4 regions of the Mesorhizobium sp. WSM4312 genome follow, and region 4 is predicted to be linked to each of the others. Evidence: predicted binding sites of a transcription regulator. Region 4 holds the regulator's gene; each other region holds the start of a gene.
What was found. The regulator HrcA, encoded in region 4, represses chaperone genes, less so after heat shock. The targets are predictions, from matches to a motif close to GTTAGCACTCNCNNNNNGNGAGTGCTAAC.

Region 1 (7,581 bases), on a different contig from region 4:
TGGTCCTTATGCGCCTTGTTGTAGGCATCGACGATGCGCGGCATGAAATTCGAGCCGTCGGCGCGCACCCAGATGTTGGCGGTGTCGGCGGCGGCAGCGCCGAGACCACCGCCCAGTACGGCAGCGGCCAGGGCCAGTTTGGCAATCACGTTCCTCATATTCTCCTCCTCCAAGGGTTGGCCGCGGTGCGCGGCTTGGCGCCGGTCACGCGGCGCTGCGTTTTCAGCCGTCCGGTGGGCGGCCACAGGACTGACGCACCACCAGCCGGCACGGCAGTTTTCGAATGCCCGGCGCGGCGGGCTGACCGCCGACCAGGGAAAGCAGGGTCAGTCCGGCCTCGCGCCCGAGGGCGACCAGGTTCATGTCGACCGAGGTCAGCGGCGGACGCGTCGCTTCGGCGACGATCTCCCAATTGTCGAAACCGATGACGCCGACATCGCCTGGAACGTCGAGGCCGCGCTCGCGCAAGGCATCGATGACACCGCGCGCGATCTGGTCGTTGCCGCAAAAGACGGCGTCAGGCCGTTCGCTCTTGCCGTCGAACAATTGCGCCACCGCTTCATGCCCCCAGGCTTCCGACCAGGCGCCGAGCAGCGGCGCGGTGACCGGCAGCCCGTTTTCGGCGAGCACGTCGCGATAGGCCTGGGCGCGGGCGTGCACCACGGCAAAGCTCGCCGGCCCGCTGACATGGGCGATGCGCCTGCGGCCAAGCCGGCAGAAATGTTCGACCGCCAGCCGCGCGCCGTCGGCATCGTCCGAGACGAAGGCGACGGCGTCGGGATCGGGCTGGGTGAAGGCATAGATCACCGGGATGCGCAGATTGGCGAGATCGACGGGCAGATGGCGGTCGATGCGCTTGCCGGTGGCGATGATGCCGTCGACGCGCTTGTCGAGCATGGCCTCGACATGCAACTGGCCCAGCCGCGGATCCTCCTCGACATTGCACAGGAACACCGAGACGCCATTGTCGACCAGCGCGTCCGAAATGCCCGACATCAGCGGCAGCGAGAAGCGGCCATAAGTATCGTTGGTGAGCAGGCCGACGGTGAAGGAGCGGCGCCTGAGCAGGCTCTGCGCCAGGCTGTTGGGCCGGAAGCCCAGGCTGCGCGCCGTCTCGCGGATGCGCTCGCGCGTCTCGGCGGTCATCCGCCCCTGGTCATTGAGCGCCTTCGAGGCCGTGGCGACGCTGACGCCGGCCCGCGCCGCCACGTCACGCAAGGTGACGGGCTTGGGGAAAACCGGAACAGGCTGATCGTCCGATGCCATCGAGAATCCTGAGTTGGGAAAAGGTTTTCTCTTACAGGCCGGAGCATGGCCCGGCCAATGGCCGAGCCCGATCAGAACTGTTTGGAAAAACCTTTTCTCAAATCGAGGCTAAGCCAGATCGGGGGATCGTTCAAGGGGAAAGTTGACGTCCGTGATCGCTTCGCCGCAAGGGTCTGCCGAAGAGCGACGCCAGGCGACATTTTCCAAAGTACCGACAGAACGGCCGTTGGGCCTTAACGTTTCCGCAAGCATTTCCCCGTTAGTTCGGTTGCCATGGCCTCGTGGCGGAGCGGCTACGCTGGAGACGGCAAATCTCTGAAGCCTCGGTTCGATCCCGAGGCGAGGCCTCCAAAAATCCTACAGCCGAGAATCTGTGCCCGACCTTCTGGCGCACTGCGCATGGATCTGCCGCAGATCTGGGCCATCGTCGATGTCTTGACTGGCCGGCCAGGCGTGATCAGGCAAGAGATGATGGTCGGCATGAGCCCGCGCGAGGCCGAGGACATGGTCGTGCAGATGAATGTCGGCGACATCAGGAGAGGGCGGAGCGCAAGGGTTGAACGTTCCGGGGTGGGCCAAGGCCCGCAACACCAAAACAAGAAGGATTCCCGTGAGAGCGAGCCTGAGGCAAAAGATACTGGAGGTCTGCGACCGCAAGATTTCCGAGAAAGGGCCCGCCGTCGGCCTGTCGTTCTACGCGTTTTTCGCCAACAGGAATGACGACCCCGAACTGCTGATGGAAGCAGCGGAATGGTGGATCAGGACCCACCGCCTCGACCATTTCGAAAAAGCCGCGAAGATACGGACGATGATCGAGGACATGGACCTCGGCTGATCAGCCGAAGTCGTCGGATGTCAGCACATACATGCTCTTGCGCGTACGGCCGTAGGCCTTCGACGCAACATCGCGGATGACGCTGCTCTCGGTGTCGAACGTTGCGAGGTAGCCCGCTTCATCGGCGCTGGTTTGCGGCTGGATCTTGCTCATCGCATCGACGGCCACCGAGAAGGAAATCTGGAACATGCCGTCATGGCCGACGAAGCGGATGCGCTTGCCGGCTTCGTCATAGCTGCGGCTGCGGTTGGGGAAGGTCAGGCTCATGTTTTTGCCTCCGTTGCGGCGGCCTTCTTGGTCGCCCGCTTCTTCTTCGGCGTCGGGTTCAGGGCTTCGGCGACGCGATCCGCCTCTTCCTTGGCCAGGCGCAATGTCCTGAGCTTTGCGGTCTTGATCTCCCTGGCCCGCGCCTCGGACATGTACTCGGCGGTTGCCTTGTTGCGCTCCGCCGTCTTCTTCTGCTTGTCGACGAAGCGGGCTTCAGCTTTTTCCATGATCGTCTGATTGCCGTCGGCCATCGCATAAATCTCCTTGGGGCTGGAATCGAGAAAATGAACTTGTCCGATAAATAGGCATCCAACCGGCAAAATTCAATTTTTTGAATTATTTGACCGCCTCCGGATATCACGAAACGGCAGGCCGAAATAATACTTTTCAATATTTAATCGCCCTGCGAATAATTTTTGGCACTCCTATCTATCGAGTGCCAAAGCGCCTATAGGAAGGGCGCGGTCGCCTAAGCCGGCCCCAGAAAGAAGTTTTCATGAAGTTTCGGCCACTCCACGACCGCGTCGTTATCCGGCGCGCCGAAGGCGATACCAAATCCAAGGGCGGCATCATCATTCCCGACAATGCCAAGGAAAAGCCGCAGGAAGGCGAAATCATCGCCGTCGGCCCCGGCGCACGCGACGAAAACGGCGCGCTTGTGCCGCTTGACGTCAAGGCCGGCGATCTGATCCTGTTCGGCAAATGGTCGGGCACCGAGGTCAAGATCGACGGCGAGGACCTTCTGATCATGAAGGAAGCCGACATTATGGGCGTCATCGAGAAGAGCGTCGAAGCCAAGAAGGCCGCCTGACTGGAGCGCCGCGCCTTCCGCGCGGGGTTCGTCCACTCCAAATTCGAACGGGATTGAAAAAATGTCTGCCAAGGAAATCAAATTCGCCACCGACGCGCGTGACCGCATGCTGCGCGGCGTCGAGATCCTCACCAATGCGGTGAAGGTCACGCTCGGCCCCAAGGGCCGCAACGTCATCATCGACAAGGCCTATGGCGCGCCGCGCATCACCAAGGACGGCGTCACCGTCGCCAAGGAAATCGAGCTTGCCGACAAGTTCGAGAACATGGGCGCGCAGATGGTGCGGGAAGTGGCCTCGAAGACCAACGACCTCGCCGGTGACGGCACCACCACCGCCACCTTGCTCGCCGCCTCGATCCTGCGCGAAGGCGCCAAGCTGGTTGCCGCCGGCATGAACCCGATGGACTTGAAGCGCGGCATAGACCAGGCGGTCGCCGCCGTTGTCGTCGAGATCAAGGCCAGGGCCAAGAAGGTCAAGTCGTCGGCCGAGATCGCGCAGGTCGGCACCATCGCCGCCAATGGCGATGCAACCGTCGGCGAGATGATCGCCAAGGCGATGGACAAGGTCGGCAATGACGGCGTCATCACCGTCGAGGAAGCCAAGACCGCCGAAACCGAACTCGATGTCGTCGAGGGCATGCAGTTCGACCGCGGCTATCTCAGCCCGTATTTCGTCACCAATGCCGACAAGATGCGTGTCGAGCTGGAAGAGCCCTATGTGCTGATCCACGAGAAGAAGCTCGGCAATCTGCAGGCGATGCTGCCGATCCTCGAAGCGGTGGTGCAGAGCGGCAGGCCGCTGCTGATCATCTCCGAGGACGTCGAGGGCGAGGCGCTGGCCACGCTGGTCGTCAACAAATTGCGCGGCGGCCTCAAGGTCGCGGCCGTCAAGGCCCCGGGCTTCGGCGATCGCCGCAAGGCGATGCTGGAAGACATTGCGGTGCTGACCGCAGGCCAGATGATTTCCGAGGATCTCGGCATCAAGCTCGACAACGTCACCATCGAGATGCTCGGCCGCGCCAAGCGCGTGCTGATCGACAAGGACACCACCACGATTGTCGACGGCGCCGGCACCAAGGCGACCATCCAGGCGCGCGTCGCCCAGATCAAGGGCCAGATCGAGGAGACGACCTCCGACTACGACAAGGAAAAGCTGCAGGAGCGGCTGGCCAAGCTGTCGGGCGGCGTTGCCGTCATCCGCGTCGGCGGCGTCACCGAGTCGGAAGTCAAGGAAAAGAAGGACCGCATCGACGACGCGCTGAACGCGACGCGCGCGGCGGTCGAGGAAGGCATCGTGCCCGGCGGCGGCGTCGCCCTGCTGCGTGCAAGGTCGGCACTATCGGGCCTCAACGGCGCCAATGCCGATGTCACCGCCGGCATCTCGATCGTGCTGCGGGCGCTTGAAGCGCCGATTCGCCAGATCGCCGAGAATTCCGGCGTCGAGGGCTCCATCGTCGTCGGCAAGCTCGCCGACAGCAAGGATCACAATCAGGGCTTTGACGCCCAGAACGAGACCTATGTCGACATGATCAAGGCCGGCATCGTCGACCCAGCGAAAGTGGTGCGCACCGCGCTGCAGGACGCCGGCTCGATCGCAGCGCTTCTGATCACCGCCGAAGCGATGATCACCGACATCCCGGCCAAGGATGCGGCACCGGCGGGTGGCGGCGGCGGCATGGGCGGCTACTAAGGATGCAACCGAACTGGAGGGTGGTTCATAGAAGTCACCTTTCAGCCTGACCTGAATCCGAGCCGGCTTCAGGAGCCGGATCTTGCCGCCGGGGGATTTTCTCCCGGCGCGCAGGGCTTCTAGCCCAGGAGATCGATCCATGATCGTGTTCGTGCGGAAGCCGCAGACGGTCGTCACGACCGAAACCACCGAGGACAACCGCTTCGACCGCATCCGCAGGATTGCCGCCGACAAGCACAAGAAATCGGATTCCGACACGGCCGCACCACAAAAGGGCGAGCCCAAGCGCCCGATGTAAAGCCGCGCCCGACGCTACTGGCCGTTCAATCTCAGCACCACATCGCGCGTCAATGGCGCGAGCTCGATGCCGTTGGCCGAGCGTGGCCCAGCCAGGCACCTTCCTGTCGGCGCTATCGGCGTGTTCGGTATTGTCATTATATTAGCTTGAGCGCATATTTGCCCGGCAGCGTGCCCTTGGCCGCCAACGCGTCCCAGTGCGCGCCTGCGATTGTTCCGAAAAATAAATCACTCCGTGCCGCTCGAATTGTGGGGCAGCACGAGACAATGACATTTGGAGGAAATACCCATGAAAGTGACTATCTTGGCAAACTATGCGCCTCATGCCGCCAAAGGGTTGATGGAAGGCTCGGACAGGCAGGCCGCGGTCAAGGCGCTTTTTGAAAGCGTTGGCGGCAAGGTGAGCAGCGTGATGTTCACGCGCGGCATCTATGACGTCGTTGTCAATGGCGAGGTGCCGGACCAGTCAGCGGGGATTGGCATGTCCCTTGCGGTGCGAGCGAGCGGCTCGCTGACCGAGATGGTTGTACTGGAAGAACTCGACATGAAGGCGGTGCTCGCGGCCGCCAAGAAGGCTGCCGGCGCGTACAAACCCGCCGGCTGATGGACTTGCCTTCTTGATCACGGCAGCACGGTTCGATGCCGTGCTGCCGAGTGTCGGACAGGGCATCTTCTTGCGACTTTCGCAGCGACTTGAATTCAAGCTAGTATCGTCGCGTGGTCGTTTGGTGCAGAGAGCTCGCGGAACCGCAGCCGCGATTCTGAATTTGGAGACAAGCCACGTTCGCCGCCAAGGCCATCGACACCTCGGACAAGGCCGCTTTCTATCGCGACCTCGCCGCCCAGTTGAAAGCGCTGCTCGACGGCGAGAGCGACTCGATCGCCAATGCCGCCAACACCGCGGCGCTGATCTTCCAGATGGTGCCGGACCTCAACTGGGCCGGCTTCTATTTCCTGGCCTCGGACGAGGAGCTGGTGCTGGGACCCTTCCAGGGCAAGCCGGCCTGCGTGCGCATCGCGGTCGGCAAGGGCGTGTGCGGTACGGCGGTCCAACTCGGCACCTCGATGCTGATCAAGGACGTGCATGATTTCCCCGGCCATATCGCCTGCGACGCCGATTCGCGCTCGGAACTGGTGGTGCTGCTCGAGGACGATGAAGGCGTGTTCGGCGTGCTCGATCTCGACAGCCCGCTGCCCGGCCGCTTCGACAAGGAAGACCAGGCCGGCATCGAGACGCTCGCGGCGATCTATGCGGCCGCGAGTTCGTTCGAGGACTGAGCGCCCGTTCTGTTCCGGACCGGCTGTCTAGGCGCGATCGCCCAGGCGGAAGAACATCGCCAGCTTCAGGCTCGTCCCGATCCGTTCGGCCCGGTCGACGAACACCGCGGCGATTTCCGGGCCAAAGAGTTCGGCGGCCGTCCGGCTGAACATGGCCAGCCAGATATCGAAATCGGCCTCGGTCACGTCCCCGAGCTTCAGGTGCGCCGGCACCGGGCGGCCATGATAGTCACCCGTCTTGAGGATGACCGAGCACCAGAAGTCGGTCATCTTCTCGAGATGCGGTTCCCAGTCGCCGGGAATCTCGCGCGCGAAGATCGGTCCGAGACGTTCGTTCTTGCGCAGTCGCGCATAGAATTCGCGAACGAGCCGGCCGATCGCAGCCCGATCGACGCCTGCATGATGCAACGGCTTCTCCGGGGCCGGACGCGCATGATCCGCCAGCGACGATTTCAATGTCATTGCAGAAGCCCTGTTGTTGTCGTGATCAGGAAATGCCCAGCCACCGGATGGCGGCTTGCACGAGATTGAGCCGGTCGCGCACAAGGCGGAATCCCAGATTGTCGGGCGGCGTGCCAACGGCGCAACCGCCGCTTTTCCCGTCCCTGATGAAGTTCGACATATAGGTGCGATGGAAACCTTCCACGACATGAACGCCGCAATTGTCGATCGAGCTTGCAACGCCGGCGCCGTCGGCGGCTTCCGTCGTATGGACGTAACAGGTCGACGTCCACTCCCAGACATTGCCGGCAATGTCGGCCACCCCCTTGGAATTGGGTCCAAATCCGCCCCTGGTTCTCGGCTCGGGGTCGGATTTTCGTCCAAGCGAAGCCTCGGTGCGATATTGGACGAGCCAGCGCTGCGCCGGATTGTTGGGGTCGGTCTCGCCAGCCTCGATGTCGCCGCGAAAGCGTTCGCCCGCCGCATAGGCCCATTCCATGTCCGTCGGCAGGCGCCATGCCGATCCGGTCTCGGCCGAGAGCCAGTCGGCATAGGCCTCGGCATCGATATGGCTGACGCCAGTAACCGGAACATTGCCGCTGCCGCGGCCATCGGCCGGCTTGCAGGCGCCGGCCATGACGCAGCGCCGGTAGTCCGAAGCGCTTACCTGGTATTTCATGATCTCGAAAGGCTCCG
Region 2 (7,581 bases), on a different contig from region 4:
CACGGGAATATCCTCAATGACACCGACCCTGCGTGCCCAAGTCGTGAATGTCTTGTGTGCCGCATCGACGGACTTTCGACCATCATATGCCGAGTAGCAAGTGTCACTCGCCGCTGCGTGAAGCAGGCCGCGCCTTTCGAGGGGCCATTCCTCAAGAAACTCTATCGCATCCATGACACAAGCGATCCTTCTGAGAGCGAAGCCATCGTCTCGTACGAAGATCGTCTGTTTGAACATTCCATCTTCCATGTGACCTCCCTTCAAACTGCGTGACAACCGATCCTGCCTCGCCTGCGTGTGGCAAGGATCTCAGTTCCGGCAAGTCGACGAGCTTGGGCGAATACCATAGCAAACAGGGCAGAGTTCGACTTGAGATCCGCCAAGCCGCCGCCGGACATAGTACCGGACATAGTAAAGAGATTGGAGACACCTCTTTTAGGTTCAAGGGGTGTTGGCAACCAGACAGCCAGAACCTTCTTCAAAGCACCGTGACAACAACAAAGGGCGTCTCTCCTGTCGCCCGTTCAGGCGTTAAGTCTTTGCGGGCGTTCTCGAGCCTGCCATTCCTCGCGGTCACAGCCTACCTCGGCGCGACTGTCGTCCAGTCGGCGAAGTGCATCCATCACGGCGTCGAACGTCACCGGGCTAGCAGCGCCGGTGGCTTTCGCAGCGCAGGCATGGAGTCGACGGCGCAAGCATCAGAAGCCCATGAGGCAAGAATGGCGCGCTTTTCCTGAGTGTCGAGCGTGCGGTCGCCCACCACCTCATTGGGGTGACTAAAGTGCCGCGCCGGAAACAGCAGGCGGTCAAGCGAAGGATCAGAGGCCTCAGGGGCGATCGAGGGGATGTTTTTCGGGAAAGTTCGTTCCATCGATAGTCTCCACTTCCTAACAAATCTCCTTGGCATCGGTTTTGCGCTCGAGCCCTTTTTCAGGACTCCAGCGCCGAAAAAATTTCGTAGAGTCCCTGCGGAATTTCAAGATCTGAAAGTCGCGCGTCCTAGCGAAAATAGCTGCATGAATTCATGTCACTAGCGCTCTTGTATGCAGAGTGCCAAAATTTTTCCAGCGACCCCTTGAAACTCGAAAATTCCAAAACTAGCTCGATATCCGCGCGATGCCTGAAAAAGGGTCGTGGCGCCCCGCACCGGCCCGATATCGCCGGTCCGGTGTGGAGGAACCTCAAAAATCTGTTTGTCCCGAAGGAGAACGATATGACGTTCCGTCCATTGCATGATCGTGTCCTGGTCCGCCGCATCGAAGCCGAGGAGAAGACGGCCGGCGGCGTCATCATCCCCGATACCGCCAAGGAGAAGCCGCAGGAGGGCGAGGTGATTGCCATCGGCCCGGGCGCCCGCGACGAGAGCGGCAAGCTCACGCCGCTCGACGTCAAGATCGGCGACCGCATCCTGTTCGGCAAGTGGTCCGGCACGGAGATCAAGCTCAACGGCGAGGATCTGCTCATCATCAAGGAAACCGATGTGATGGGCGTGATCGACCGGGCCGCGACGATCAAGAAAGCCGCCTGATCGATGCTTCAGCGCCACAGCAACCCAGTCAATGAAGCTGCCTATTGAAGGAATGATCCAATGGCTGCCAAGGAAGTGAAATTCCATTCCGACGCCCGTGAGCGCATGCTGCGCGGCGTCAACATCCTCGCCGATGCGGTGAAGGTGACGCTCGGCCCCAAGGGCCGCAACGTCGTCATCGACAAGTCGTTCGGCGCTCCACGCATCACCAAGGACGGCGTCACCGTCGCCAAGGAGATCGAGCTCGAGGACAAGTTCGAGAACATGGGCGCCCAGATGGTGCGCGAGGTCGCCTCGAAGACCAGCGACCTTGCCGGCGACGGCACCACCACTGCAACGGTGCTTGCCCAGGCGATCGTCAAGGAAGGTGCGAAGGCCGTCGCCTCGGGGATGAACCCGATGGACCTGAAGCGCGGCATCGATAAAGCCGTGGAAGCGATTGTTCAGGAGTTGAAGACCAACGCCCGCAAGGTGACCAGGAATGACGAGATCGCCCAGGTCGGCACCATCTCGGCCAATGGCGACGCCGAGATCGGCCGCTTCCTGGCCGAAGCGATGCAGAAGGTCGGCAACGAAGGCGTCATCACCGTCGAGGAAGCCAAGACCGCCGAGACCGAACTCGAAGTCGTAGAGGGCATGCAATTCGATCGCGGCTATCTCAGCCCGTACTTCATCACCAATCAGGACAAGATGCGCGTCGAACTCGAAGAGCCCTATGTGCTGATCCACGAGAAGAAGCTGTCCAATCTGCAGGCACTGCTTCCGGTGCTGGAAGCCGTCGTTCAATCGTCCAAACCGCTGCTGATCATCGCCGAGGATGTCGAGGGCGAGGCATTGGCCACCCTGGTCGTCAACAAGCTGCGAGGTGGGCTGAAGGTCGCCGCCGTCAAGGCGCCCGGCTTCGGCGACCGCCGCAAGGCGATGCTGGAAGACATCGCCATTCTGACCGGCGGCACGGCCATCAGCGAGGATCTCGGCATCAAGCTGGAGAACGTCACGCTGGAGATGCTCGGCCGCGCCAAGAAGGTGGTGATCGAGAAAGAGAACACCACCATCGTCGACGGCGCCGGCTCGAGGAGCGACATCCAGGGTCGCGTCAGCCAGATCAAGGCGCAAATCGAGGAAACGACCTCCGACTACGACAGGGAAAAGCTGCAGGAGCGGCTGGCCAAGCTCGCCGGCGGTGTCGCCGTCATCCGCGTCGGCGGCTCGACGGAGGTCGAGGTCAAGGAGCGCAAGGACCGTGTCGACGATGCCATGCATGCGACGCGCGCTGCGGTCGAGGAAGGCGTGTTGCCGGGTGGCGGCGTGGCGCTTCTGCGTGCGGCCAAGGCACTGGACAGGGTGCAGGCCGAGAATGAAGACCAGAAGCATGGTATCGAGATCGTGCGCCGCGCGATTGAAGCGCCAGTGCGCCAGATCGCTGAGAACGCCGGCGCGGAAGGCTCGATCATCGTCGGCAAGTTGCGTGAGAAACCGGAGTTCGGCTGGGGCTGGAACGCACAGACCAACGCGTTCGGCGACCTCTACAACGAGGGCGTCATCGATCCGGTGAAGGTGGTGCGAACCGCACTCCAGGATGCGGCATCGGTTGCCGGCCTGCTAGTAACGACGGAAGCGATGGTTGCCGAGAAGCCGAAGAAGGAACCCGCCGTTCCGGCAATGCCGGCTGGTGGCATGGACTTCTGATGGCAACGGCTGTGTCCGCGCCCGGTGGGCCCGGACACCCTGACAAATGGGTAGAGCCATGAACGTGATGAACTTGAACGTAATCCCGCCGCCGGCGCGTGCGGCCACCGATCTGAACTACGAAGCAGACCTGAAGGTTGCGCTTGACCCGATACTGGTCGACTTGCTCGACAGAGCGGAGGCCGCGGGTTGGGACCGGCGCAAAGCAGCATACACGGTGATGTTTCTGGCCGCGCGGAATCTTACCGACAGCAAAGGTCCTCCTGGAAACGGGAGTTCGGCAGGCTAAGGCGCGACGCCCGCAATCTATCGCGCACGCGCCGTGGGAAAGGCTTCCGATCGATTGAGCTAATCGCGTGAAACGGAGGAAAATATGGAACACAATCAATTTCAGCATCCCGTGAGGGTGCTGGTGGGTCTTGGGTTTCCGACCGACATTCAAAGCGTAAAAGACGCCTTCGTCCTGTTGGATGAATGGCCGCCATCGAAGCGAAACTCTGCTCATGGCGTCGCGCTCAATGCCTGTCGGGCAGCCCTCGCCGGCGAGGTGGATGCCGAAACCGCTCGCAGCACATTTGTTGCCTTCGCCCGCCGCATGGATTTGCTTGTACAGGCCGCAGGCGACATCGTCGCGGCCGAGGCAGTTGGCGCTTTCGGAGCGGCTTCGAGAGGCCCCTACAACAAGTCGATGTAATCGGTCTGCGGGAGCGCACAAAGCTATGAGGGATATTCGATTTTCCGAACCAGTGAGACTGCGCGTGAGACCCTCGAGGGAGCGGGTGGTTGCCAGCAGTTGGGAAGCACTTGAGTGCCTTCATGACCAATGGCCGGAATGGGCGAGAGGACCAAGCTATCGAGCTGCCCGCCGCACCTGCCGCGACGCCTTGGACGGATGGCGGGCTCCGCAACAAGCAAGACGGGCATTTTTGAAGGCGGCCCGTCGTGCAGGTTTGATCCAGGTCTCATAGTGAGCCCGGCGCTGAGGTAAGTCTTTGCTTTGCGAGCGACGCAATCTGACCGATTGCACGCCTCCCTCGGATCTGCAAGGAGCGGATATGACCCGGCGGCCCAGGTCGGAACCAGCCTGCACGTCGTTGTCGCCGCCTATCGCAAGCATCGTTCCCAAGCCTTTAGAAAACGGCGAGTCATGAGCTGACGAGTGCCATCATTTGCCGGACAGGACTGACGAAAAGGCCCCCAAAATCATTTCGCCTACAACTTATGGACTTACGCGATAGCGCTCAATTCAAACTGGAAGAATTGAGCGTGTATGGGGCAGAAATGCACGTTGCACCGACCGCGATCACCGGACTTCACTGGGGCGAGACGTCACGGATGGTCTGAGCGAGCAAGCGGACGCTGGAAGCAATCGCGCTGTCGGGAATTCGGCCGTAGCCGATGAACAAGCGCCGTGGCCCGGCCGCGGTTTGAGAATATCGTCCGAGCGCTTCGGTCGCCACGCCCCGTTTTCGCAGAAGCGCGACGATGTCGGCCTCACCGGCTCGACCAATGGTTGCGGGCAGTCGCACCGTTACGTGGAGACCCGCTGCCGCGCCCTCAACCTCGACGTCCGGGAGTTCGTCCCTCAAGCAGCTCAGCAGACTGTTGCGGCGATCACGGTAGATACGGCGCATCTTCCGCAAGTGCCGATCATAGGCGCCTGACTGCAGAAGGTGCGCAAGTGCGTCCTGATCGATGCGCGGAGGTCCTTCGCTCCAGCGCCGCAGCTCGCGGTTCATCGGTGCGATCAGCTGCGGCGGAACCACGAGCCAGCCGAGGCGCAGCGCCGGCGCCAGTGTCTTGCTTGCGGTGCCTGCATAGACGACCCGATCGGCAGCGAGGCCCTGTAGTGCCCCGACCGGCGCCTGATCGTAGCGGAACTCCGCATCATAGTCGTCTTCAAGAATATAGCGGTCCGTTTCATGAAGCCATTTCACCAGGCGCTGTCGCCGAACCGCGCTGAGCACGCCGCCAACCGGAAACTGGTGCGACGGGGTAACCAGCGCGCCATCGGCGCCGGTCGCGATGAGCTGGTCGACGTCGATCCCATCCTCGTCCACCGGCACGGGGACTCGCAGGAGCCCGGCTTTGTCGACCGCGACCCAATCGCTGTAACCCGGATCCTCGACCGCAACGCTGCGCGCTCCGACGGCATGCAGGACAACACAGGCCAGGGCGCGCCCTTCGGCAAAGCCGCTGGTGATGAAGATGCGTGAGGGGTCGGCGATGAGGCCGCGCACGCGGCCGAGATAATCGGCGAGCGCAGCCCGGAGGACCGAACTCCCGCGAAGGTCGCCATAGCCGAGATCGCTCGCCGGAAGGGTCTGGAGCACCTGCCTGACGGCGCTCAGCCAGGCCTTGCGCGGGAAATGCCCTACGTCCGGCATGGCCGGCCGCAGATCGTAGCGGATCACCTCATCGGCGGACCGCTGCTCTGCCGAGGCGGCGACGTTCGCCAAGCCGGCGGCGACCATCGGCCGTGCGCCCTGACGCACGGTCAGGAATCCCTCGGCGGCGAGTTGCGCATAGGCGTCGACCACAAGTGGGCGCGAGACACCCAGTTGGGCGGCGAGCGCGCGGGTCGAGGGAAGGAGGACGCCCGGGCGCAAGGCCCCGGTTCGAATTCGGGTCAGCAGGCCGCGGCGCAGCTGACTGCCGAGGCTCTCATTGATCGAGCGGTCAAGGCTGAGAGCGATATCCGCGTTCAAACTGGTCAACTAAATTCCTCAACAACTGGCCATATCGTCAAGACCAGTAGCACGGTAAGCCAGGCCTCGTCATCTGTGAGGACAAGACCATGGCGACAACCGCAATTACCGCACCGCGGGCACGAACCGCTCCTGAGCCGATTTTGACGGCTCCCATGCTGAGCATTGCAGGCGTGATGCTTTCGGCAATGAGCAGCTTCTATCTGCTTCTGTCGGCCATTCCCGCGCATGCGTCGGCTGTCGCAGGGACCAGCGGCGCAGGCGCCGCAACCGGCGCCTTGATGGCAGCCACCATCGTCGGCGAAATTGCCGCGCCACAGGTGATCAACCGCGCCGGTCGTAAGAGCGCGCTTGCGCTCGCCCTCGGCTTGCTCGGTCTAGCCTGCCTTACGGCCTTTCCTGCTTCGCTCGCGCTGCTGCTCCTCAATTGCGCAGGTCGCGGGCTTGCACTTGGCGTGCTGCTCGTCGCCGCCTCCGGTCTCTCGGCCCAGATTGCACCGCCGTCGCGGCGTGCCGAAGCCATGAGCATATCTGGGGTCGCGTCTGCGGTTCCGGCGATCGTGGCCGTTCCCCTTGGCCCTTGGGTGCTGACGAATCTCGGTGCACCGGGGACAGCCGTCTGCGCGGCGGCGCTTGCCTTTGCCGCCATTGCCGCGACCGCGGTTCTTCCTTCCGAGCGGAAGATCGAAACGCACGAGGCCCATCGCCTTCCGCCTTTGGGCGTGGCGATCGGGCCGGCAATCTCGCTCGGCTGCGGCGCGGTCCTTGTCGGTGCAACGGTCACCTTCCTTCCTCTCGCCCATCCGGAGGCGACCAGCGGGACGATCATGCTGGGCCTGCTGCTTCAGGGTTTGGGCGCAACCGTTGCCCGCTGGCTTTCGGCACGGCATGTCGACAGGCACGGCACGCGCCTGCCTATGCTCGCTGGCCTCGCCGCGTGTGTCGTCGCCGCAATCGGCCTGGCGGCCACGGGCGAGGCAGAGGTGCTCTGCGGCATGCTCTTGAGCGGGATAGCCTTCGGCGTGCTGCAAACCGCGACTCTCGCCGAGCTGCTCGCCCGCGCGGCTCCCTCGCAGGTGGATGGCGCAGGCGCACTGTGGAACGGCGCTTATGACGCGGGCCTCGGTATCGGCGGAATTGCGTTCGGCGGCCTTGCGACAGCGGTCGGGTTCAGCACGGCGTTCGTCGCGACAGCTGGCGTTTTCACGCTCGTTGCGCTCCTCCATCTCGCCACAACGAAAGGGAACCATGCATGCTGAGGCGCCAATTTCTTTCCGATATTGTCTGCGGACTTCATGGCCGGCTGGATGCGATCCCTGAACTGAATGGGGCCGCAACGCACCAGGGGCGCCGGCTGATCGATGTTCGCCACAGCGACGTTCATGCGCCGGTCGCTACCGGCGCGCTGAGGCGCCGTAGCCAATCCGTTTCGCAAAAAGGGCGGCGGGTGACCGGCGATGGTTGGCGCAATCGAGCATTCCTCGCCGACGGCAGGTGGACAGATTTAGACGGCGCGATCCTGATGGGTCCGCCCGTGTTTTGGCATCCAACATAAGGAGCGACTGACATGAGAAAACTAATGGTTTCGAGTTTCATCTCACTCGACGGCATCGTCGAGTCGCCGATGACCTGGGCGTCACGGTTTTTCGACGACGA
Region 3 (7,581 bases), on a different contig from region 4:
AAACGGAATGTAGTAGAATTCGGCCGAGCGGTGCGCGGTCATCATCTTTTCGAAATCGCGCAGCATGTCACCGATCGGCAGCACCCATTTGCGGCGGCGCAGCCGGTAGGTCGCGATGTTGTTCAGCGTCACTTCGCTCAAGACACCGAAAGCGCCGAGCGCGACGCCGATGGCGTGGATCATGTCCTGATCCCCTGCCATGGTGAAGTCGCGGACCTTGCCGAGCCCGTCGACGATCTGCACCGTCTCCAATTGCGTGTGATAGGCGCCGAGCGTCGGCCCCGAGCCGTGGGTGGCGGTTCCCAGCGCGCCGCCGATTGCCTGGCGGTCGATGTCGCCCATATTGGGCAGGCCCTGGCCGATGCCGTGCAGGATGTGCATGAGCGGACCAAGCCGCGTCCCTGCCTTCACGCGTGCCTGATGCTTTTCAGCGTCATGCGAGACCAGCCCTTCCAGCTTATCCAGAGACAGGATCGTGCCCTCGGATTTCACCAGTGGGGTGAAGGAGTGACCGGCACCGACGACACGGACCGGGCCGGGTGCGTTGCGAACGAGGTCACCAACTTCGCCGGCATCGGCGGGGCTGGCGATCAGCCGCGGCGCGGCAGTGACAAAACCGGACCAGTTGCTCCAGATGTTCGACATGGCGCTCACGCAACAACCCGGCGACGCCGCGCCACGAGGATGAACAGGCCGAGCAACAGCACACTGGCCAAGGCACTGCCGGCAGCGAATTCCGGAACCGGGCGGAAATCCTTGCCGTCGATGAGCAGCGACGCCGCAACCGGCCCGATCGCCAGGCCGAAGAGCTGCGCGGCCGGCACCAGGAGCACGGCGGTGCGGGTGTCATCGGCCGTGATCGCCAGGCGGATCTGGTAGGGCACGATGAACAGGAGAATGAAACCCATGACCAGGGCGGCGACCCAGAAGGTGGTGAGGCCAGGTCCGCTGGCCAGCACGAGCGAGGCGACAAGCGCGACAGTACCAATGAGTGCGATGGCAACCCGATAATCGATGCGCGCCTCGAACACGGTCGCCGTCATCGCGCCCAGGACCTGAACCGCCAGGCTGGCCGAGACGATCAGGCCGACTGTGCGGCCGTCAATGCCGAATTGGGCGCCAACCGGTTCCAGAAACGCCCAGACCGAGCCGAAGAACATGAAATAACAGAAGACGCACAACAGGGCGGCAATCGAAGGAATCGTCAGCACATTGGCGAGGTTCTCGTCCTTGGGCAGAATGGCGTAATCGGTGGGGACGACGAAGGCGACGATGAGCGACAGGACGCAGACGACCGCGAGAATGAGGAAGCCGCCGGCCGATCCGGCGGCCGGGATGACATAGAGCGCCAGCAGCAGGGCAAGCGCGCATTGCGCCAGCGTCTGCATGGTGACGAAAAAGCCGCCGATGCGTTCGGCGCGCCGCGAACGGGCGATCAGCTCGGTGGCGACCGCGACAAGCCCGCCTTCGGCAAGGCCGGCCAAGGCGCGTGCCGCCATCAATGCATTGGCCCCGGCGGCATAGGCCGTCCAGACATTCGCCAGCGCCAGCAGGAGCAGCAGCACCGCACTTTTCCAGCGCATGTTGCGGGCCGATAGCAGCATCGCGACGATCGCCGAACCGATGGCAATGGCGATCATCTCGGCGGTGGCGACCAGCGCCAGTTCGTCGCCGCTGACATGGCCCTCCGTGTAGAGAGCGCCGAGCAGCACTGGCTGCAGGCCGAGAATGAGCAGGCCGACCGAGCCGATCCACAGCGCCGAGGCAAGCTGCCCGCCGGTCGGATTGCCGACCAGCCAGTCGCCGCTTCCGGCATGCGCGTCACCAGATGCCAAAGCCGCCTCCCAACGTCCCTTGTCGCACGACAAAAAAGCTGACAATCTGTCAGTATTTTAGAAACTGATACTTGATCATATTTTTTGTCAACCAGAATTTGGCAATTCGTGCGAAAGACCGGTGTATGGTGGAAGCAAGGCGAACAGCGACCGAACCGAGGCGCAAGCCCAAGCAGGAGCGCAGCCGCGAGCGCATCGATGCCATCTTGTCGACGACCATGCGGCTGATTGGCGAGAAGGGCATCGACGCCGTCACCATGAAGGAAGTCGGCGCATTGGCGGGCGGACCAATCGCCACCGTCTATCACTACTTCCCCAACAAGTCGGCGATCCTGGCGATGCTCTATGAGCGGTTTTCGGAGGTGAGCCGCGCGCGATTGACTGATATCCTCGCCGATGTCCGCGAAGCCAAGGACGTCATCGCCGCCGCCGACCGGTTGCTTGACGACTACCTCGGCCGCGTCGCCGGCGATCCGGCCATCCAGGACCTGCAGAACGCCATCCAGGCCGACAAGGCGCTGAAGAATCTCGACATCGCCGAAACCCGGCATCAGGCCAGGATGTTCTGCGACCATGTCACCACCTTGATCGAGCCGGGCAAGCATGAGCAGTTCGAACGCATGGTCCTGTTGATCTTCCAGCTCGCCGGTGGCGTGGTGCGCCTGGCGCTCGCGCAGGGCCAGCCGGAAGGCCGCCGGACCATCGAGGATTACCGGTCGATCATCCACACGCAGTTGCGGTTGTTTCTCTAAGCCGCAATCCGTGGAAAAAATTACCGCCTTTCGAGGCTGCCGCGCGCCTTGACTCTCGCAGGTCGGCGGCCTATTTCAGCGCCACGTTAGCACTCGCCCTTGGTGAGTGCTAACTATATGTCCGGCTTCGCCGGACGGAGGAACTGTTTCTCACCGTTCTCATTCGAGGAAGAAAAAATGGCAAAGTCGAAGTTCCGCCCGCTTCATGACCGCGTGGTCGTTCGCCGGGTCGAATCCGAATCCAAGACCGCCGGCGGGATCATCATCCCGGATACGGCCAAGGAAAAGCCGCAGGAAGGCGAGATCATCGCCGTCGGCTCCGGCGCGCGCGACGAAAGCGGCAAGCTGGTCCCCCTGGACGTCAAGGCTGGCGACCGCATCCTGTTCGGCAAGTGGTCGGGCACCGAAGTCAAGCTCAATGGCGAAGACCTTCTGATCATGAAGGAATCCGACATCATGGGCATCATCGGCTGATCATCGGCCTCACCGTCAACTGAATTCCGGGCTTTATCGCAAGCCCCTGCCAGGAGCTAAAAATGGCTGCTAAAGACGTAAAATTCTCCCGTGATGCCCGTGAGCGCATGCTGCGTGGCGTCAACATCCTCGCCGATGCGGTGAAGGTCACGCTCGGCCCCAAGGGCCGCAACGTCGTCATCGACAAGTCGTTCGGCGCCCCGCGCATCACCAAGGACGGCGTCACCGTCGCCAAGGAAATCGAGCTTGAGGACAAGTTCGAGAACATGGGCGCGCAGATGGTCCGCGAAGTTGCTTCGAAGACCAACGACATCGCCGGCGACGGCACCACGACCGCGACCGTTCTGGCGCAGTCGATCGTCCAGGAAGGCCACAAGTCGGTTGCCGCCGGCATGAACCCGATGGACCTGAAGCGCGGCATCGACCTGGCCGTCACCGAGGTCGTCGCGGCGCTCGGCAAGGCCGCCAAGAAGATCAAGACCTCCGAGGAAGTCGCCCAGGTCGGCACCATCTCGGCCAATGGCGACGAGTCGGTCGGCAAGATGATCGCGGAAGCGATGCAGAAGGTCGGCAACGAAGGCGTCATCACCGTCGAGGAAGCCAAGACCGCCGAGACCGAACTTGAAGTCGTCGAAGGCATGCAGTTCGACCGCGGCTATCTCTCGCCCTACTTCGTCACCAACGCCGACAAGATGGTCGCTGATCTCGAGGACGCCTACATCCTCCTCCACGAGAAGAAGCTCTCCAACCTGCAGGCAATGCTGCCGGTTCTCGAAGCCGTCGTGCAGACCTCCAAGCCGCTGCTCATCATCTCGGAAGACGTCGAAGGCGAGGCCCTGGCCACGCTGGTCGTCAACAAGCTGCGTGGCGGCCTGAAGATCGCCGCCGTCAAGGCTCCGGGCTTCGGCGATCGGCGCAAGGCCATGCTGGAAGACATCGCCATCCTCACCGGTGGCCAGGTCATCTCGGAAGACCTCGGCATCAAGCTTGAGAATGTCGGCCTCAACATGCTCGGCCGCGCCAAGAAGGTGTCGATCTCCAAGGAGAACACCACCATCGTCGACGGCGCCGGCAAGAAGGCCGAGATCCAGGGCCGCGTTGCCCAGATCAAGCAGCAGATCGAAGAGACCACTTCGGACTACGACAAGGAGAAGCTGCAGGAACGTCTCGCCAAGCTGGCGGGCGGCGTTGCGGTGATCCGCGTCGGCGGTGCGACGGAAGTCGAAGTCAAGGAAAAGAAGGACCGCGTTGACGATGCGCTGAACGCGACCCGCGCGGCCGTGGAAGAAGGCATCGTTGCCGGCGGTGGCGTGGCCCTGCTGCGCGCTTCGGCCAACATCAAGGCTGCCGGCGCCAATGCCGACCAGGCCGCTGGCATCAACATCGTGCGTCGCGCTCTGCAGGCTCCGGCCCGCCAGATCGCCTCTAACGCCGGTGCGGAAGCCTCGATCGTTGCCGGCAAGATCCTTGAGAACAAGGGCGCGACCTTCGGCTACAACGCCCAGACCGGCGAATATGGCGACATGATCGCCATGGGTATCGTCGATCCGGTCAAGGTTGTCCGCACGGCTCTCCAGGACGCGGCCTCGGTCGCCGGCCTGCTCGTCACCACCGAAGCCATGATCGCGGAGGCTCCGAAGAAGGAGTCGGCTGGCGGCGGCATGCCTGGCGGCATGGGCGGCGGCGGCATGGGCGGCATGGGCGGCATGGACTTCTAAGAAGTCCATAAAGCACGCCCATCAACTTACATTGCTCGAGCCCGCAAGCGGGCTCGAGTGGCGGCATGGACTTCTAAGAAGTCCATAAAGCACGCCCATCAACTTACATTGCTCGAGCCCGCAAGCGGGCTCGAGTGGCGGCATGGACTTCTAATCCAAGCCACCTGGCTTATGCATACGAAAGGGCGGCAGCGATGCCGCCCTTTTTCATTGCCTCCTGCAACGGTAGCGACCATCGAGGTCTGCACCACTCGACGGGGCACTCGCCCCCTTTCTTGAGCAGTTTTCCAGCAAAATCAGAGGTTTCGACTAAGCTTTGATGGCGCTAGGTGAATTTGTCAGACAATATTTTTTAACACATTCGCGATTACTAAAGGGCGAGAGCATGGCGAGGTTGCTCCGCGTGCGGCGTGTCGGGTAACCATCGATGCAATTTTTCCGGCGATTTTTGCGAAACCGCGACGGCAACGTGCTGATCATCTCGCCACTGGTGATGCCGCTCCTGATCGGCATGGCCGCCCTGGTGACCGAATATGGCGCAGCCCTCGTCGAGCGCGCCGACAATCAGCGCGTGGCCGACCTGTCGGCCTATGCGGGCGCCCTCGCCTACAATGTGAACAAGTCCACCTCGCAGATGACTGCTACCGCCGTCGGCGTCGCGGTGCTCAACGGCGTTCCCGCCGCCAATGTACAGGTGAGCCTGGTCGCCTCCCCGAAAACGACCGGCGTCAACGCGGTTTCGGTGTCGATCAACACCTACAGGACGCTGTTCCTGGCACGCGTCCTGAACGATCGCCAGCAATTGCAGATCTATGCCAATTCGGTGGCCGAGCTTGGTGCGCAGCCGCAAACGCCCGGATGCATGCTCGCGCTCGACGGCACGCAGACCGGCCTGACGCTGAGCGGCGGTACCTCGATCTCGGCGCAGAAATGCACCGTCTCTTCCAACAACACGGTGACCGTCCCCTGCGGCACCAGCATTTCGGCGCTCGGCGTCAACTACAATTCCGCCGCTGCCCCGAGCCAGCCTTGCAACGGCATCACCGGCCCAGGCGGGGCGACCGCGGTGATCACCAAGAAATCCACCCCCGACCCGCTGGCCGGCAATGCCGCGGTCACGGCCGCCGTGGCCCGTATTGCAACGGTTGCGGCGCTTTCGACGACAGCCGCGCCAACAGCGCCAACCACTCCCAACGGCAACAACATCGACTTCGGCTGGAACACAGGCCCCACCCAAGGCCAGGCAAACGCGCTCGGCTGCACCGCCAGCTGGGCATCGTCGTCATCGACCTGGACGCTGGACTGCGGCGGCAAAACCACGGTCAACCTGGGCACCGTCACCATCGGCGGCGGCATCAACCTCAACTTCGCTACAAGCGGCGCGGCAACGACAGTTTACAATATCGCCGGCGATCTCACGACCAGTGCCACCACCAATTTCGGGCCAGGCACCTACAACTTCGCCAAGACCCTCACCACGGCCGGAACCACGACGTTCGGGGCCGGCACCTACAATTTCGGCAAGCAGGTGACCGCCGCCGGCACAACGACCTTTGGCGCCGGCACGTTCAACTTCGCCAAGGGGCTGACCACCGGCTACGGCACCACCACCTTCGGCGCCGGCACCTTCAAGATCGGCCGCAGCGACACTGCCTGCAACGGCTCGGGACAGGTCAGCATCTGCAACGCGTCCGCCTTGACCTTTGGTGGACCGAGCACTTTCGAGCTCCCCGGCGGCTATACCAACACCGGAACGCTCACCTTCGGCTCGGGCACGACCAATTCCTACAAGATCGGGCCAGGCAGCAATGGCGACGCGATCACGCTCGGCGGCGGTTCGACAACGATCATGGCCGATGCGACGGGCGCCAGCAGCGTTTTCCAGGTCGTCGGCAATGTGAACGGCGGCGGCGGCGGCAGCTGCTTTGTGGTCCCGGTCGCGGCGCAGCACGACATCGCCGGCAACTTCATCGGCTCGGGCGCCATTTTGCTCGGCGCCGGCGTCTACACCGTGGACGGCTATTTCGCGCTGGGCGGCAATGGCGGCGGCAGCGCCAACTGCAACGGCAGCACGATCAGCGTCAGCGGCGCCAATGTGACGCTTGTCCTGTCAGGCAAGGCCAAATCCAGTTCGGGAAGTTGTAACGGCTATGTTTTCTGCGTGGCCGCCGGCTATAGCAACATCGCGCTCACCGCACCCCAGTCGGGAGCGACGGCGAAGCTGGCGGTGATCGGCCCCACGGGCAGTTCCAACACCGGCGGCGCGACCTTCGCCGAAGGCAGCTCCAACGCCCAGATATCGGGCGCATTCTATTTTCCCTATGGCCCGATCATCATGAATGGCGGCTCGAGCGTGCTGGGATCGAACACCGACCCGAGCAAGTGCCTGCAGATGATCGGCTCACGCATCACGCTATCGGGCGGCACCACAGCCGCATCGGAATGCATCGCGGCCTCGAGTGCCGGTGGCAGCAGCAAGGTGAGCCTCGTGCAATGAGCAAGCAGTCACGCCTCGGCCACGCCAGCCGGCGTTTCGCGTTCACAGACTTCCTGCGGCGCCAGAAAACCGGCGTGTCGGCGGTCGAGTTCGCTTTGGTCAGCCCCGTGCTGCTGGTCATCCTGGCCGGAACCGTCGACATAGGCGGCTCATTGAAGGCCAAATTCGAACTGAGCTCGGCGGTTTCGGCTGGTTCGAACTATGCGCTGCTCAATGGCGACAAGGTCAATTCCACCGGCGGCGGCGCGCTGGCCGGCAACATTGCGACGGTGGTCACCAGCGGTCTGGGCGGCAATGGCGGCAGC
Region 4 (7,581 bases):
CGTGCTTTTCCTCAGCGCTCATCTCGCCAAACGTCTTGTCGAAGCCATTGGGCAAAAACACCGGGTCGTAACCGAAGCCGAGCTCGCCGCGCGGCGGCCAGACCAGCGTGCCTTCGGCCTCGCCGCGATAATATTCGGCCGCGCCGTCGGGAAAGGCCAGGCAAATGACGGCGACGAAGCGGCCCTTGCGCCGTTCGGCCGAGGCGGCGCCGACTTCCTGCAAAGCCACTTCGGTGCGCTGCATGGCCATGGCGAAGTCCCTGCTGCCGTCAGGGGTTTCGGCCCAGTTGGCGGTGTAGACGCCGGGCGCGCCGTCGAGGGCGTCGACGCAGAGGCCGGAATCGTCCGACAGCGCCGGCAGGCCGGTCGCCTTCGCCGCGGCCAGCGCCTTGATGTAGGCGTTTTCCTCGAAGGTCGTGCCGGTCTCGTCCGGTTCCGGCAGACCGTAGTCCTTGGCCGACTTCGCCTCGAAGCCGAAGGGTCCCATCAGGTCGGCGAATTCGCGCAGCTTGCCGGCATTGTGACTGGCGACGACGATCTTCTTGCCATCAAGTGTATGCATCAAAGGCCCCAGATTCTCGGCTCGGCGAACTCGATCGAATTGCCCGAGGGGTCGCGTATATAGAGCGAACGGCCGCCTTGCGGCCATTCGAATTCGCTTTCGATGGCGATCTTCTTCGCCTCGAGATGCGCTTTCCAAGCCACGATTTCATCCGCGCTGGCGGCAAAGCAGAGATGACCTTCGCCGACCGCGCCGTGCGGCGGCACCGGCAGCCGGGCATCCGGCGCCGGCGGGATCTTGGTTGCCTCGGCGTTGAAGATGAGCAGCACGCCCGGCCCGCAGCGAAAGAAAAGATGCCTGCCGTCGACCTTGCCGAGGAACGTGAGGCCGAGGATGTCGGTGTAGAAATGCTCGGCCGCGTTGAGATCAGTCACATAGAGCGCTGATTCCAAAATTGCATTGGGTGTCACGAGGCACCCCCCTCTGCCCTACCGGGCATCTCCCCCTCAAGGGGGGAGATCAGCAGCCTCAATCTCGCCGCCCATCTTGCAACGCCGGAGATTGGCGAAGGCCGAGATGACATCCGATCTCCCCCCTTGAGGGGGAGATGGCCGGCAGGCCAGAGGGGGGTGCCTGGGCTCGGCATCTAAAACCTACGCCACCGCCATTTGCTGCAAACTCACCAGCCGCGAAATGCCTTTCTTGGCCAGGCCCATCAACTCGGCGAACTGGTCTTCCGAGAAAGGCTCGCCCTCGGCCGTGCCCTGGATCTCGACGATGCCGCCCTTGCCGGTCATGACGAAATTGGCGTCGGTGCCGGCCGCGGAATCCTCGAGATAATCGAGGTCGATGACCGGCTGGCCGTCATGGATGCCGCAGGAAATCGCCGCGACATGGTCCTTCAGCACCTTCGAAACACTGGCCATCTGCCGGGCTTCCATCCAGCGCAGGCAGTCGTACAGCGCCACCCAGCCGCCGGTGATCGAGGCGGTGCGGGTGCCGCCATCGGCCTGGATGACGTCGCAATCGACGGTGATCTGCTGCTCGCCCAGCGCCTGCAAATCAACCACGGCGCGCAAGGAGCGGCCGATCAGGCGCTGGATTTCCAGCGTGCGGCCGCCCTGCTTGCCTGCGGAGGCCTCGCGGCGCATGCGCTCGCCGGTCGAGCGCGGCAGCATGCCATATTCGGCCGTCACCCAGCCCTTGCCGGAATTGCGCATCCAGCCCGGCACCTTCTCCTCGAGGCTCGCCGTGCACAGGACATGGGTGTCGCCGAACTTCACCAGGCACGAACCTTCGGCGTGCTTGGAGACGCCGCGCTCGAAGGAGATGGCGCGCATTTCGTCGAATTGGCGTTTGGAGGGGCGCATTCAGGCTTCTTTCCCAGTCATTTTTCGGAATCGTGGCCGGCTTTTAGCCGCATTGGGGGGCAGCGCGCAAAGGAAAACGGACCGGGCGATCCGATACAGAGACCGGTTGCGCCCACCGTGCCGAAGTCTATATCCTGAGGACGGAGGTTTTTGGCCGAATGACCAAGGCAATCGATCCGGGTTCGCAGCCGCTCGCACTTCAATCACTCGACATGCGCTCTCGTGACATCTTCCGGCGCATCGTCGATTCCTATCTCAGGGATGGCGAGCCCGTGGGCTCGCGCAGCCTGTCGCGCATCCTGCCGTCCTCGCTGTCGCCGGCCACCATCCGCAATGTGATGAGCGACCTCGAGCATCTCGGCCTGATCTACGCGCCGCACATTTCGGCCGGACGGCTGCCGACGCAGGCCGGCCTGCGCTTCTTCGTCGATGCCTTCATGGAACTTGGCGACCTCTCCGACGAGGAGCGCCGCACCATCGAGGCGCAGGTGCGGGCCTCAGGCTCTGGCGCGACGCTGGAGCACATGCTGACCGAGGCCAGCCAGATGCTGTCGGGCATGTCGCGCGGCGCCGGCCTGGTGCTGGCCGCCAAGAACGAGGTGGCGCTGAAGCATATCGAATTCATCCAGCTCGAGCCGACCAAGGCGCTCGCCGTGCTGGTGTCGCAAAATGGCGACGTCGAGAACCGCGTCGTCGAGCTGCCGGCGGGCATCACCGTCTCGCAGTTGCACGAGGCTTCGAATTTCCTCAACGCCCATATTCGCGGCCGTACGCTGGCGGAGGCGCGCACCGAAATCGCCCGCATCAAGGAAGAGACGAGAGCGGCCCTCGACACGCTGTCGCAGGACCTCGTCGAGAAAGGCCTGGCGGTGTGGGCGGGCGCCGAAAGCGGCCTGCCGGCACGGCTTATCGTGCGTGGCCGCGCCAACCTGCTCGAAAACGTCACCGCCCAGGCCGACATCGAGCTGCTGCGGCATCTGTTCGAGGACATGGAAACGCAGGACGGGCTGATCCAGCTGCTCGACCTCGCCGAGCAGGGATCGGGCGTGCGCATCTTCATCGGGTCGGAAAACAAGCTGTTTTCGCTGTCGGGCTCGTCGCTGGTTGTCGCGCCCTATCGCGACAAGGACGCCCGCGTCGTCGGCGCGCTCGGGGTCATCGGCCCGACCCGGCTGAACTACGCCCGCATCGTGCCGATGGTCGATTATACGGCGCAGTTGATATCGCGCATGTTGCGCTAAGGTGTGGATATTCGGGTGATGCCGGCCTGCGAATGGCTGATACCTGCGCTTCCGGTACTCGCGTACGACCAGTACGCTCCGGTTCTCGGTATCGACCATTTTCGGCTCGGCCTGACCTGAAGCTCTGCACCTTAGTGCCAAGATCGAAACGGGCAGCAAGGAGAAAAAGAATGGCGCTCGAAGAACTCAAGGCCCGGATCAGCCTGCTGCTGGAGGAGATGGTCAACCAGCCGGAAGACCAGCACGAAATCCAGGAACAATTGCGCGAGAAATTGCGGGAAATGCGCGCCATGGGCCTGCCGCTGCCGGCCGATCTCGTCGCGCTGGAAAAACGCCTCGACGACGATTTTTACGCGGCCGGGACATAAAGCCGGACTTTCGCTTTCTCATCAGGTCGAGTGAGGCGGAACCCGGAGACAAGCCGGCCGTTGGTTTCCTTCGCGACCAGATGGAGGACAAGATGATCCGATTGGCCGGACTGGTGATCCCCGCCCTCTTTCTCACAGGCGCGGCATTCGCCCAGCAGGCGGACCAGCCGGTGCTGAAGGGCGCGGCCGCCTTCGGCGACTGGCGTGCCGACAGACCGGGCGTGCGCCGCCTGATCAAGCCGGAAGACCTGCCGAAGCCTTACGTCACCAAGTCGGTGTCGAACAGCGCCGGCCTTGCCGACATGCCGACGGGCGCGAAGCCGCAATTGCCGCCGGGTTTTTCGGCCGAACTGATCGCCTCCGGCATCGACAATCCGCGCGCCGTGCGCGTCGCACCCAATGGCGACCTGTTCGTCGCCAACAGCGAAGCCAACCAGATCCGCGTCTATCGCCTGGCCAAGGACAGCGCCAAGCCCGCCGAGGACCGCATTTTCGCCGGCAATCTCAACCAGCCCTATGGCATTGCCTTCTATCCGCCGGGCGATGATCCGCAATGGGTCTATGTCGCCAACAGCGACAGCATCGTGCGCTTTGCCTACCGCGGTGGCGACCTGAAGGCATCCGGCGAACCGGAAATCATCGTCGCCAACATTCCCTCGAACCATCACTGGACCCGCGACATCGTCTTTTCGCCGGATGGCAAGACGCTCTATCTGTCGGTCGGCTCCGGTTCGAACGTCGCCGAGGACATGGGCAAGGCGCCGGATGGCGGCCTCGACGCGTGGGTGACATCGCAGCCGCTCGGCGCAAGCTGGGGCTCCGAAGAGGGGCGCGCCGACGTGCAAGCCTTCGATCCGGACGGCAAGAACGGCCGCATCGTCGCCACCGGCCTGCGCAACTGCTCGGGCATGACCATCCAGCCGGCGACCGGGGCGCTGTGGTGCGTCGTCAACGAGCGCGACGCGCTGGGCGACAATGTGCCGTTCGAATACGCCACCTCGGTCAAGGACGGCGCGTATTATGGCTGGCCCTGGTACTATATCGGCAACCACGAGGACCCGCGTCACAAGGGCGCGCGGCCCGACCTCGCCGGCAAGGCAACCATTCCCGATGTGCTGATGCAGGCGCATTCGGCGCCGCTCAACATCACCTTTTACGACCGCAAGGACCTGCCCGCCGACAGCGGTTTTCCCAAGGAATACCGGGGGGATGCCTTCGTCGCCCTGCACGGTTCGTGGAATCGCGGCAACAGGACCGGCTACAAGGTCGTCCGCCTGCTGTTCAGGGACGGCAGGCCGACCGGGGAATATGAGGATTTCATGACCGGCTTCGTCGTTTCCAACGGCGAGGTCTGGGGCCGGCCGGTCGGCGTGGCGGTGGCCCATGACGGGGCGCTGATCATGACCGAGGACGGCAACGGTACGATCTGGCGTGTGACCTATGACGGCGGCCGTTCCTGATCCTGCTTGGACAATGCAGACCCCCTCACCCGGATTGCCAACCGAATTGCGAAGGGCAATTCGGGGCAATCCGACCTCTCCCCCTCGGGGACAGGAGCTTGTTAGCGCCGGCGACTTTCTCTTCTCCCCCACGGGGGTCCGAAGGACGGGCGAGGCCCGTGACTCGCCCCGGCAAAGGTGGCCGCGAAGCGGTCGGATGAGGGGGGCCTTATAGGGCGAAGACCGCGCTGTCTGGTGCAATCAAATCCAATCCTCAGGAAATTCAATTCCATTCGGATGTATGCAATATGGCCCTTCAATCTGGGACCTATCCATGACCCTCACCGGCTTCCTCGCCTACAGTGCCGCCCTCGGCATCGCCGCCGCCATTCCCGGCCCCGGCGTCACCGCGCTTGTCGCGCGGGCGCTCGGCTCCGGTTTTCGCTCGTCGCTGGCCATGTCCTTTGGCCTGATGCTGGGCGACCTCACCTATCTGACCGCCGTGGTGCTCGGCCTCGCCTTCGTGGCGCAGACCTTCGGCATGGTGTTCCTGGCTATCAAATGGGCCGGCGTTGCCTATCTGGCATTTCTGGGCTGGCGCTTCTGGACCGCCGGCATCACGCCCGAAACGGTCGAGGCCCGGAAGGGCAAGGGCGGGCTGGTGTCGAGTTTCATCGCCGGCCTCACCGTCACGCTCGGCAATCCGAAGACGATGATCTTCTACCTCGCGATCACGCCGACCATCGTCGACCTGAAGACCATTACGCTGGCCGATTACGGCATTCTCGCCGCGCTGACGGTGGTCGTGCTGTTCGTCGTGCTGGTTCCCTACCTGGCGCTCGCCGCCAAGGCGCGCTGGTTCTTGAAATCGCCGCGCGCGCTGAAGCTGCTGAACCGCACCGCCGCTGGCTTCATGGTGGGCGCGGCGGCGGCGATCGCGGCCCGCCAATAGCATGCTTTCAGCCAAAACATTCCGGGGGCAGGCTTCCCGGTGAAATGCTTTTCCGGGACATGGGCGTTTTAGACACGGGCCCCACTCGGATATTTCCGGCCAACAGCTTATGTTGCGCGGCTGAAAGCCTTATCTTGCCGGCTGCAATGCCACTTGCCTGAAATCCTGGGAGCGAAACCAATGAACAAGCCAGTCACCTCCGCCCGCGTCCCCGGCCGCGGCCGCATCTACAGTTCCATCACCGACACGATCGGCGACACGCCCCTGGTCCGGCTCGACAAACTCGCCAAGGAGAAGGGCGTCGTCGCCAAGCTCGTCGCCAAGCTCGAGTTCTTCAACCCGATCGCCTCGGTCAAGGACCGCATCGGCGTGGCGATGATCGAGGCGCTCGAGGCGGCCGGGAAGATTGCGCCCGGCAAGACCACGCTGATCGAGCCGACCTCGGGCAATACCGGCATCGCGCTTGCCTTCGCCGCCGCCGCCAAGGGTTACAAGCTGATCCTGACCATGCCGGAGACGATGTCGGTCGAGCGCCGCAAGATGCTGGCGCTGCTCGGCGCCGAACTGGTGCTGACCGAAGGCCCGAAAGGCATGAAGGGCGCCATCGCCAAGGCCGACGAGCTGGCCGCGACGATCCCCAATGCCGTCATCCCGCAGCAGTTCGAAAACCCGGCCAATCCGGAAATCCACCGCAAGACGACAGCGCAGGAGATCTGGAACGACACGCAGGGCGAGGTCGACATCTTCGTCGCCGGCATCGGCACCGGCGGCACCATCACCGGCGTCGGCCAGGTGCTGAAGAAGCTCAAGCCATCCGTGCATGTCGTCGCCGTCGAGCCGGAAGCCTCGCCGGTGCTGTCGGGCGGCCAGCCCGGCCCGCACAAGATCCAGGGCATTGGCGCCGGCTTCGCGCCAAAGATCCTCGACACCACGATCTATGACGAGATCGTCAAGGTTTCCAACGAGGATTCGGTCGCCAATGCCCGCCTCGTCGCCCGCCTCGAAGGCGTGCCGGTCGGCATCTCGTCGGGTGCGGCGCTGCAGGCGGCAATCGTCGTCGGCTCGCGGCCGGAGAACAAGGGCAAGACCTTGGTCGTGGTTATCCCCGATTTCGCAGAACGCTACCTGTCGACGATCTTGTTCGAGGGGCTGGGGGCCTAGGTCAGCCCCCATCGACGGGCCGCCGTGCGTCGCTGGCCCGTTGAAAAATCCTCCCGTGGCGCCTGTGACCCGGCTTGAGCAGAACCCTGCTTCCGGGTCATATCGCGCGGTCCGCTTTGCACGGGCCAGGGGAGAATTTCATGTACAAGCTTTATACCCGTCCCGGCAGCGGCGGCTTCGTCGTCGAGGCAGCGCTGGCGCTGGCCAACGTGCCGTTCGAACAGGTCGACGTGCCGAAGTCCGAGCGGCCCGATCCGGCTTTCCTCGACATCAGCCCACTGAACCAGGTGCCGGTGCTGACCTTGCCGGACGGACGCTCGATGACCGAATCGGCGGCGATCTGCATCCTGCTCGCCGAGCGCCATCCGCAGGCCCGCCTGGCGCCGGCGGTCGATGCGCCCGCCCGCGCCGATTTCCTGCGCTGGATGGCCTTCATGTCGTCGGTGCTCTACCCGGCGATGCTGCGGTTCTACTACGCCCATCGCTACACGACCGACGCCGACGGCACGAAGGCCGTCAAGCAGGCGGCAATCGCCGAGATGGACCGC

Region 1: the regulator HrcA is predicted to act here: its motif matches at 2,784-2,812, upstream of CK228_RS32390 (co-chaperone GroES).
Region 2: the regulator HrcA is predicted to act here: its motif matches at 1,030-1,058, upstream of CK228_RS31905 (co-chaperone GroES).
Region 3: the regulator HrcA is predicted to act here: its motif matches at 2,673-2,701, upstream of groES (co-chaperone GroES).

The regions. Positions count from the first base shown of each region.
Region 1 covers NZ_NSFU01000031.1:29,237-36,817, reverse strand. Annotated here, with positions in the region: gene CK228_RS32420 (sugar ABC transporter substrate-binding protein) at 1-158, opposite strand, end outside; gene CK228_RS32415 (LacI family DNA-binding transcriptional regulator) at 223-1,266, opposite strand; gene CK228_RS32405 (DUF6500 family protein) at 1,877-2,101, shown strand; gene CK228_RS32400 (DUF1488 domain-containing protein) at 2,102-2,368, opposite strand; gene CK228_RS32395 (hypothetical protein) at 2,365-2,619, opposite strand; gene CK228_RS32390 (co-chaperone GroES) at 2,865-3,179, shown strand; gene groL (chaperonin GroEL) at 3,241-4,869, shown strand; gene CK228_RS35545 (hypothetical protein) at 5,009-5,167, shown strand; gene CK228_RS32380 (GYD domain-containing protein) at 5,462-5,770, shown strand; gene CK228_RS32375 (GAF domain-containing protein) at 5,932-6,444, shown strand; gene CK228_RS32370 (group III truncated hemoglobin) at 6,472-6,906, opposite strand; gene CK228_RS32365 (SUMF1/EgtB/PvdO family nonheme iron enzyme) at 6,932-7,581, opposite strand, start outside.
Region 2 covers NZ_NSFU01000030.1:1,296-8,876, forward strand. Annotated here, with positions in the region: gene CK228_RS31895 (DUF982 domain-containing protein) at 1-249, opposite strand, end outside; gene CK228_RS31900 (hypothetical protein) at 638-871, opposite strand; gene CK228_RS31905 (co-chaperone GroES) at 1,214-1,528, shown strand; gene groL (chaperonin GroEL) at 1,589-3,217, shown strand; gene CK228_RS31915 (hypothetical protein) at 3,276-3,506, shown strand; gene CK228_RS31920 (DUF982 domain-containing protein) at 3,591-3,911, shown strand; gene CK228_RS31925 (DUF982 domain-containing protein) at 3,937-4,185, shown strand; gene CK228_RS31930 (PLP-dependent aminotransferase family protein) at 4,531-5,934, opposite strand; gene CK228_RS31935 (MFS transporter) at 6,015-7,184, shown strand; gene CK228_RS35050 (DUF1611 domain-containing protein) at 7,178-7,480, shown strand; gene CK228_RS31940 (dihydrofolate reductase family protein) at 7,493-7,581, shown strand, end outside.
Region 3 covers NZ_NSFU01000008.1:128,552-136,132, reverse strand. Annotated here, with positions in the region: gene CK228_RS15105 (D-arabinono-1,4-lactone oxidase) at 1-645, opposite strand, end outside; gene CK228_RS15100 (MFS transporter) at 651-1,835, opposite strand; gene CK228_RS15095 (TetR/AcrR family transcriptional regulator) at 1,961-2,587, shown strand; gene groES (co-chaperone GroES) at 2,765-3,061, shown strand; gene groL (chaperonin GroEL) at 3,124-4,779, shown strand; gene CK228_RS15080 (TadE/TadG family type IV pilus assembly protein) at 5,207-7,276, shown strand; gene CK228_RS15075 (TadE/TadG family type IV pilus assembly protein) at 7,273-7,581, shown strand, end outside.
Region 4 covers NZ_NSFU01000009.1:246,545-254,125, forward strand. Annotated here, with positions in the region: gene rdgB (RdgB/HAM1 family non-canonical purine NTP pyrophosphatase) at 1-562, opposite strand, end outside; gene CK228_RS17210 (VOC family protein) at 562-972, opposite strand; gene rph (ribonuclease PH) at 1,156-1,872, opposite strand; gene hrcA (heat-inducible transcriptional repressor HrcA) at 2,031-3,113, shown strand; gene CK228_RS17230 (hypothetical protein) at 3,284-3,481, shown strand; gene CK228_RS17235 (sorbosone dehydrogenase family protein) at 3,574-4,941, shown strand; gene CK228_RS17240 (LysE family translocator) at 5,255-5,872, shown strand; gene cysK (cysteine synthase A) at 6,053-7,033, shown strand; gene CK228_RS17250 (glutathione S-transferase family protein) at 7,174-7,581, shown strand, end outside.